2 regions of the Klebsiella sp. GFKo11 genome follow, and region 2 is predicted to be linked to the other one. Evidence: riboswitches for the same ligand, from Rfam matches in the RefSeq annotation. Region 2 holds a riboswitch; the other holds the start of a gene.
What was found. A riboswitch is a leader RNA that binds a small molecule or an ion and turns the genes downstream of it on or off. The one in region 2 is predicted to bind thiamine pyrophosphate.
Positions count from the first base shown of each region.

Region 1: it holds a riboswitch for thiamine pyrophosphate, as region 2 does, so the genes downstream of both, thiM (hydroxyethylthiazole kinase) here and thiC (phosphomethylpyrimidine synthase ThiC) in region 2, are expected to answer to the same signal.

Region 1 is NZ_CM151369.1:2,097,043-2,101,301, reverse strand. Features, by position in the region: gene fbaB (class I fructose-bisphosphate aldolase) at 1-376, opposite strand, end outside; gene thiD (bifunctional hydroxymethylpyrimidine kinase/phosphomethylpyrimidine kinase) at 525-1,325, opposite strand; gene thiM (hydroxyethylthiazole kinase) at 1,322-2,095, opposite strand; TPP riboswitch at 2,130-2,226, opposite strand; gene AC07P6_RS10115 (alkyl/aryl-sulfatase) at 2,449-4,259, shown strand, end outside.
Region 2 is NZ_CM151369.1:5,993,347-5,997,605, forward strand. Features, by position in the region: gene hemE (uroporphyrinogen decarboxylase) at 1-511, opposite strand, end outside; gene nudC (NAD(+) diphosphatase) at 552-1,325, opposite strand; gene rsd (sigma D regulator) at 1,421-1,918, shown strand; TPP riboswitch at 1,973-2,086, shown strand; gene thiC (phosphomethylpyrimidine synthase ThiC) at 2,172-4,067, shown strand; gene thiE (thiamine phosphate synthase) at 4,067-4,259, shown strand, end outside.

The DNA.
Region 1 (4,259 bases), 2.5 Mb from region 2:
GGTGCGCGTAGCGGCGTGACACCGAGGCCAGCACGCCATAGGTGGAGGCCACGCAGTTACAACCGGCTTCAATAGCCAGTTCGACGATATTTTTCGGATCAAAGTACAGCGGGTTGGCGGCAAAAGAAGCGCCAGCAGAATGCTCTACGCCCTGGTCAACCGGCAGGATAGACAGATACCCGGTTCCCGCCAGGCGTCCGGTGTTATACAGGGTTTGCATATTACGCAGCACCGCTGGCGGACGGTTGTTATCAACCATCACCCGATCGACATAGTCCGAACCCGGCAAATAGAGTTGGTCGGCTGGAATAGTCATACAACGGTGCTGTAAAAGCGTGTCGGCATCTTTGCCAAGTAACTGCGTAATATCAGTCATAGCGATCTCCCGTAAGTGCCGGTCGAAACCGGCATGCATTTTCCCAACCCAATTATTTTGGGCAGGTTAAGCCTGGTACCGACTCAGCATATTTTCCAGCCGGGAGCGTATTTTTTCAGCACAGTCTGCTGGCACGTTGTCGTGCCGTTTACCACCAGGCGTGGAAGTGATGCACCGGGCCAATCCCGTGCCCGACTTCCAGAGAATCCGCTTGCGCCAGCGCCGCAGAGAGCCAGCCTTTAGCCTCCGCTACCGTTTGCCCCCAATCATCGTAACGAGGACGCAGCGCCGCCAGCGCCGCCGATAGCGTGCAACCGGTGCCGTGCGTATTTTTGGTCTGCACTCTTGGCGCGGTAAAGCGCTGCTCACCTTCGCGGGTAAACAGCCAGTCCGGGCTCTCGGCATCATCAAGATGACCGCCTTTCATTAATACCGCGCCGCAGCCCATTCCCAGCAGCGCCCTGCCCTGCTCCAGCATCTCTTTTTCAGTTTTGGCATGCGGCGCATCCAGCAGCGCCGCCGCTTCCGGCAGGTTCGGGGTGATTAGCGACACCTGCGGCAGCAGGCGCTGACGCAGCGTTTGCACTGCGCTGAGCGAAAGCAACGGATCGCCGCTTTTCGCCAGCATCACGGTATCCAGCACCACGTTTTTAATCTGGTACCGCGCCAGTCGCTCCGCCACCGCTTCGACGATATCCGTTTCCGCCAGCATGCCAATTTTAGTGGTATCGATTCGCACATCGCTGAACACCGAATCCAGTTGCGCGGCGACAAAATCAGGTTCAATACGGTACACCGACTGCACGCCTCGGGTGTTTTGCGCCACCAGCGCAGTGATGACCGAGCAGCCGTAAGCGCCCAGCGCTGAGAAGGTTTTGAGATCCGCCTGGATCCCCGCGCCGCCGCTCGGGTCGGTTCCGGCGATGGTTAAAGCATTGATTCGTCTCACAGGCCGCCCTCCGCGTACAGTGCATCCAGGAATGCGGGAGTAAAGCTGCCGGGACCGCCCCGCTGCGCCGCGATTCCACCCGCGAACTTCATCAGACCACAGGCGGCAGCGACGTTTTCCAGACGTTCACCGGGCATCGCCGTGCTGGCGGCAACCACCGCCGACAGCGCGCAGCCGGTACCCACCACCCGAGTCATTAGCGGATCGCCGCCGGTGACCATGCGCGTACGCTGACCATCGGTGACGTAATCGACCTCTCCGGTTACTGCGACCACGGTATTCAACTGGCGAGCTAACGCCTGAGCCGCAGGCAGCGCGGCTGCGGCGGTATCAGTAGTATCAACGCCGCGCCCACCGCCGCTCATCCCGGCAAGGGCCATAATTTCCGAGGCATTACCGCGAATAGCGGCAGGCTGTAGCGCCAGAAGCTCCCGACAAAATTCAGTGCGCAGAGTCAACGCGCCGACCGCCACCGGATCCAGCACCCACGGTTTGCCCGCCTGCTTTGCGCTATGCGCCGCCGCCCGCATCGCCGTCGCGCGCTCAACGGTCAGCGTGCCAACGTTAATCAGCAGCGCATCGGCAATCGCAGCAAACTGACTGGCTTCATCGGGGTCGATAACCATCGCTGGTGATGCGCCAATCGACAGCAGCACGTTGGCGGTAAAGGTCTGCACCACGTCGTTAGTCATGCAGTGAACAAGGGGGGAATGGCGGCGAAAAAGATGCCGCAGATGGGCAATATGCGCGGGGTTTAGCAGGTCAGACATCGTTTGCTCCCGCCAGGCGATGAAGAAGCGACGACCCTGCGGTCTCTGACTTCCCTACGCTGGCATTATCCAGATCAGGTGGTACGGGTTTTTCTCAGCCTTCACAAGGAAGGGCACCCCGAGTCATTGAGAGATAAAACGTTCTCAGCGGGCAGGTTACGGGAAGTCACCGGACAACGCAAGCTGGCCTGGGGATGCCCACTGATTACAATCAACAACAAAAAAAACAATTCATTAACAAAATAAACACTTTTTCAGATACGCGATTATAGTTTGAGGAGTCATTACAGGATGTAACCCAACGTCATATCGAAATTAGTGAGTAAATCAGCGTAAAAACCTCGAGGATCCCAATGAAATTAACCCCGATAATGAAAGGATTGGCCCTGGCTGGAATATTCTCTACCCTCCCCCTGACAAGCTGGGCGGAGACCTCCCCTAAAGAAGCGACAGCGGCAACCAAACAAGCGAACGACGCGCTGTACAAACAACTTCCCTTCTCCGATAACACCGACTTTACCAACGCGCATAAAGGTTTTATCGCCGCACTGCCCACCGAGATAATCAAAGGCGAACAGGGCAACGTCATCTGGAACCCGCAGCAGTATGACTTTATTAAAGAGGGTGAAAAAGCACCGGATACCGTCAACCCCAGCCTCTGGCGTCAGTCCCAGTTGATTAATATCAGCGGCCTGTTTGAAGTGACCGAAGGTGTGTACCAGATTCGCAACCTCGATCTCTCCAATATGACCATCATCGAAGGTAAAGAAGGCATTACCGTTGTGGATCCGCTGGTGTCGGCGGAAACCGCCAAAGTCGGTATGGATCTGTATTACAAAAATCGCGGCAATAAACCGGTGGTTGCAGTGATCTACACCCACAGCCACGTTGACCATTACGGCGGCGTGCGCGGCGTGATTGATGAAGCTGATGTGAAATCCGGCAAAGTCAAAATCTACGCGCCTTCCGGCTTTATGGAAGCCGCCGTTGCGGAAAACATCATGGCTGGTAACGTGATGAGCCGCCGCGCCAGCTATATGTACGGTAACCTGCTGAAGCCGGAAGCCACCGGTCAGGTTGGTGCAGGGCTGGGTACGACGACCTCTGCCGGTACCGTCACCCTGATTGCCCCGACCAACATCATTGAGAAAGATGGCCAAAAAGAGACTATCGACGGCCTGACCTATGACTTTATGCTGGCTCCGGGATCGGAAGCACCGTCAGAAATGCTGTGGTATATCGAAGAGAAGAAGCTGATCGAATCCGCAGAAGATGTCACCCATACCCTGCATAACACTTACTCTCTGCGTGGCGCGAAAATTCGCGAGCCGCTGCCATGGTCGAAATATATCAACGCCGCCATCGTGCGTTGGGGCGACAAAGCCGAAATCATCATGGCGCAACACCACTGGCCGACCTGGGGCAATGAGAACGTTGTTAACCTGCTGAAAAGCCAACGCGACCTGTATCGTTACATCAACGACCAGACCCTGCGCATGGCTAACGAAGGCCTGACTCGCGATGAAATCGCCGCCAAATTCAAGCTGCCGGACAGCCTGGCAAACACCTGGGCCAACCGCGGTTACTACGGTTCCGTCAGCCATGATGTAAAGGCAACCTACGTGCTGTATCTCGGCTGGTTCGACGGCAACCCGGCAACCCTGGATGAACTGCCGCCAGAAGAAGCGGCGAAGAAATTCGTTGATTATATGGGCGGTGCCGATGCCATCCTTAAGAAAGCAAAAGAGGATTACGACCAGGGTAACTACCGCTGGGTGGCTCAGGTCGTGAGCATAATCGTCTTCGCCGACCCAGGTAATCTTGAGGCGCGTAATCTGGAAGCCGATGCTCTGGAACAACTGGGCTATCAGGCAGAATCAGGGCCATGGCGTAACTTCTACCTGACCGGCGCGCAGGAGCTGCGTAACGGCGTGGTGAAAGGCCCGACGCCGAACACTGCCAGCCCGGATACCGTGCGGGCAATGACGCCTGAGATGTTCTTCGACTATCTGGCGGTACATATCAACGGCGAGAAAGCCGGTACGGCTAAATCGGTGTTCAATATCGACCTCGGCAACGATGGCGGTAAATATAAGCTGGAGCTGGAAAACGGCGTGTTAAACCACACGGCCGATTCCGAGGCGAAAGACGCCGATGCCACCAT
Region 2 (4,259 bases):
TCATCTTCTTGATCACCGTAAACGCTTTGCTGCTGCCGCCTTCAACCATATAGGTCGCCAGCGTCCACGGGCTACCGGAGAAACCAATCAGCGGCACTTCACCTTTGAGCTCGCGGCGGATTGTACGCACCGCGTTCATCACATAGCCGAGCTCCCCTTCCGGGTCAGGGATCGGTAGTATATCGACATCCGCTTTACAGGTGATGGGCGAGGTAAAACGCGGGCCTTCACCGGCTTCGAAATAAAGCCCCAGCCCCATGGCGTCCGGGATAGTCAGAATGTCCGAGAAGAGGATTGCCGCATCCAGCTTATAGCGACGCAGCGGCTGCAGCGTCACTTCGCAAGCCAGCTCAGCATTTTTACACAGCGACATAAAGTCGCCCGCTTCGGCGCGAGTGGCTTTATATTCCGGTAAATAGCGGCCCGCCTGGCGCATCATCCACACCGGGGTGACATCAACCGGCTGACGTAGCAGCGCGCGCAGGTAACGATCGTTCTTCAATTCGGTCATTTTTACATTCCTTTAGCGTTGATGCGCCAAGTGTAACATGTCACTCATACTCTGCCCGACACATCGCCAAGGTATCTTCTATCAGGCGGCGGGCAACCGTGCCCGGCGGCGGCAGGAGCGGCAGATCGTCATAGCGATACCATCCCGCTTCCAGCAACTCTTTCTTATCGATAACAATCTCGCCGCTGTCGTATTCCGCCATAAACGCAGTCATTAGCGATTGCGGGAACGGCCACGGCTGGGAGGTCACGTAGCGCAGGTTTTTCACCTTAATGCCGCTCTCTTCCATGACCTCACGGGCAACCGTCTGCTCCAGTGTTTCACCGACTTCGACAAACCCGGCCAGCACCGTATGCACGCCGTTGCGATGGCGCGTGTGCTGCGCCAGCAAAATAGAATCATCCCGTCGAATAGCAACGATGATGCACGGCGCGATTTGCGGGTAATAACGCTCACGGCAGTGGCTGCAGAGCATCGCCCATTCAGTTTTGCTGGGGTGCATCGGATGCCCGCAATAACCGCAGAATTTATGCGAGCGATAGAACTCCGCCAGTTGGATCCCGCGTCCTGCCAGTTGAAAAAGGCCAGCATCCTGATCGAGTACCTGACGCAACGATCCCATCTCATGTCGACGCTCCTGACGAACCAGCCACACCGGTTCGCCCTGCCATTCCCCTATGCGCAGCGCGGGTTGCCCCGCAAGATTAAAATTTACCGCTTCGCCATATGGTAATTCCCCGTCGGGTAACCATAATTTCTGTTCGTGGCTGACTATCCACCAACCGCGATCTAATTTTTCAATAATACGATCCATATCTATTGCACTACCTTCATTTTACTGGCACTTTTAACATTAAATTTACATTTTGGTGAGCAACGTATTTCTCTTTAAAACTTGCGGAGTCAACCATGTTAAACCAGCTGGAAAACCTGACGGAACGTGTTGGAGGCAGCAATAAACTGGTCGATCGCTGGCTACAAGTACGTAAGCATTTACTCGTGGCTTACTACAACCTGGTTGGCCTGAAACCTGGCAAGGAATCATTTATGCGGCTTAATGAGAAGGCGCTGGATGATTTTTGTCAAAGTCTGGTGGACTATCTCTCCTCCGGTCATTTTAGTATTTATGAACGCTTTATCGCCGAATTGGAAGGTGATACGCCACTTTTAACCGCCACTAAGCTTTATCCACAGCTGCAAGCCAACACTCAGCAGATCATGGATGACTACGACTCTTGCCTCGAAAACGCCATCGATCACGATAACTACCTTGAGTTTCAACAGGCGTTATCGGATATCGGCGAAGCGCTGGAAGTACGCTTTGCGCTGGAGGATAAACTCATCGCCCTCGCCATCGCCCACAGCCGAAAGGACCCCGTCAGCGACAATATCGCGCCGACGGCTTGAGTTGTCCGCTATTAACGAGTAGTTTACATACATTCCCCCTCTCAGAGAGGGGATGTCATCTTGTCGGAGTGCCCATTTTCCACAGTGGAAAAGGCTGAGACCGTTAATTCGGGATCCGCGGAACCTGATCAGGCTAATACCTGCGAAGGGAACAAGAGTAAACTGCATTTAGCGTCAGCCCATCTGGGCCCGATCGCATCTGTTACTCCATCCGTCGTCTGACAAGCCATATCCTGTTCACCTGGAATGAGCTATGTCTACAACAAAAATGACCCGTCGAGAGCAACGCGAACATGCGCAGCGCTTTATCGACACGCTGGAAGGCACCGCATTTCCCAATTCGCAACGTATCTATATCCGCGGCTCACGTGAAGATCTTCGCGTCCCGATGCGCGAAATTCAGCTGAGCCCGACGCTCATCGGCGGTGCTAAAGATAATCCCCGCTATGAAGCTAACGAAGCCATTCCTGTCTATGACACGTCCGGCCCTTATGGCGACCCGGAGATAGTAATCAATGTCCAACAAGGTCTGGCAAAACTACGCCAGCCGTGGATTGAAGCGCGTGGCGACTGCGAAGAACTCTGCGATCGCAGCTCGGCATATACCAAACAGCGCCTGTCAGATGATGGCCTCGACGAACTGCGCTTTACCGGCCTGCTAACACCAAAACGCGCTATCTCCGGGAAATGCGTGACTCAGTTGCACTATGCCCGCCAGGGCGTTGTCACCCCAGAGATGGAGTTCATCGCCATCCGTGAAAACATGGGCCGCGAGCGCATTCGTGGCGAAGTGTTGAGACACCAGCATCCCGGAGTTGGGTTTGGCGCACGACTGCCGGAGAACATCACCCCGGAATTCGTACGCGATGAAGTCGCTGCCGGGCGCGCGATTATCCCCGCCAATATCAATCACCCTGAGTCAGAACCGATGATAATCGGCCGCAACTTCCTCGTGAAGGTCAATGCCAATATCGGCAACTCGGCGGTCACTTCATCTATCGAAGAAGAGGTCGAGAAGCTGGTGTGGTCCACTCGCTGGGGCGCGGATACGGTGATGGACCTGTCGACCGGTCGCTATATTCACGAAACCCGCGAGTGGATCCTGCGTAACAGTCCGGTACCAATCGGTACCGTGCCGATCTACCAGGCGCTGGAGAAAGTTAACGGGATCGCCGAAGATCTCTCCTGGGAAGCCTTCCGCGACACGTTGCTGGAGCAGGCTGAACAAGGCGTCGACTACTTCACTATCCATGCGGGCGTGCTGCTACGCTACGTGCCGATGACCGCCAGGCGGCTGACCGGCATTGTTTCACGCGGCGGTTCTATTATGGCGAAGTGGTGCCTCTCCCATCATCAGGAGAACTTCCTTTATCAGCATTTCCGCGAAATCTGTGAAATCTGCGCTGCCTATGATGTTTCCCTATCGCTGGGCGATGGTCTGCGTCCGGGTTCCATTCAGGATGCTAACGACGAAGCGCAGTTTGCCGAGCTGCACACGCTGGGCGAACTGACCAAAATCGCCTGGGAGTACGATGTACAGGTGATGATTGAAGGCCCAGGCCACGTGCCGATGCAGATGATTCAGCGCAATATGACCGAGGAGCTGGAACACTGCCACGAAGCACCTTTCTACACCTTAGGGCCGCTCACCACCGATATCGCACCGGGCTATGACCACTTCACCTCGGGCATTGGCGCCGCAATGATTGGCTGGTTCGGCTGCGCGATGCTCTGCTACGTGACGCCAAAAGAGCACCTCGGCCTACCGAACAAAGAAGACGTTAAGCAAGGGCTGATTACCTACAAAATCGCCGCCCATGCCGCTGACCTTGCCAAAGGCCATCCCGGAGCGCAGATCCGCGATAACGCGATGTCAAAAGCACGCTTCGAATTCCGCTGGGAAGACCAGTTTAACCTGGCGCTCGACCCGTTCACCGCTCGCGCTTACCACGACGAGACTCTGCCGCAGGAGTCCGGCAAAGTGGCTCACTTCTGCTCCATGTGCGGCCCCAAATTCTGCTCAATGAAAATCAGCCAGGAAGTGCGCGATTATGCAGCCCGCCAGGATATCGAAGTTGGCATGAGCGATATGTCGAATAGCTTCCGCGCCCGCGGCGGCGAAATCTATCTGAAAAAGGAGGAAGCCTGATGTATCAACCTGATTTCCCATCCGTCCCTTTCCGCTTAGGACTCTACCCGGTCGTCGATAGCGTAGAGTGGATTGAACGTTTATTGACTGCGGGCGTTCGTACCATTCAGCTGCGCATCAAAGATAAACGCGATAGCGAAGTTGAAGACGATGTGATCGCCGCCATCGCCCTGGGGCGCAAGCACAATGCCC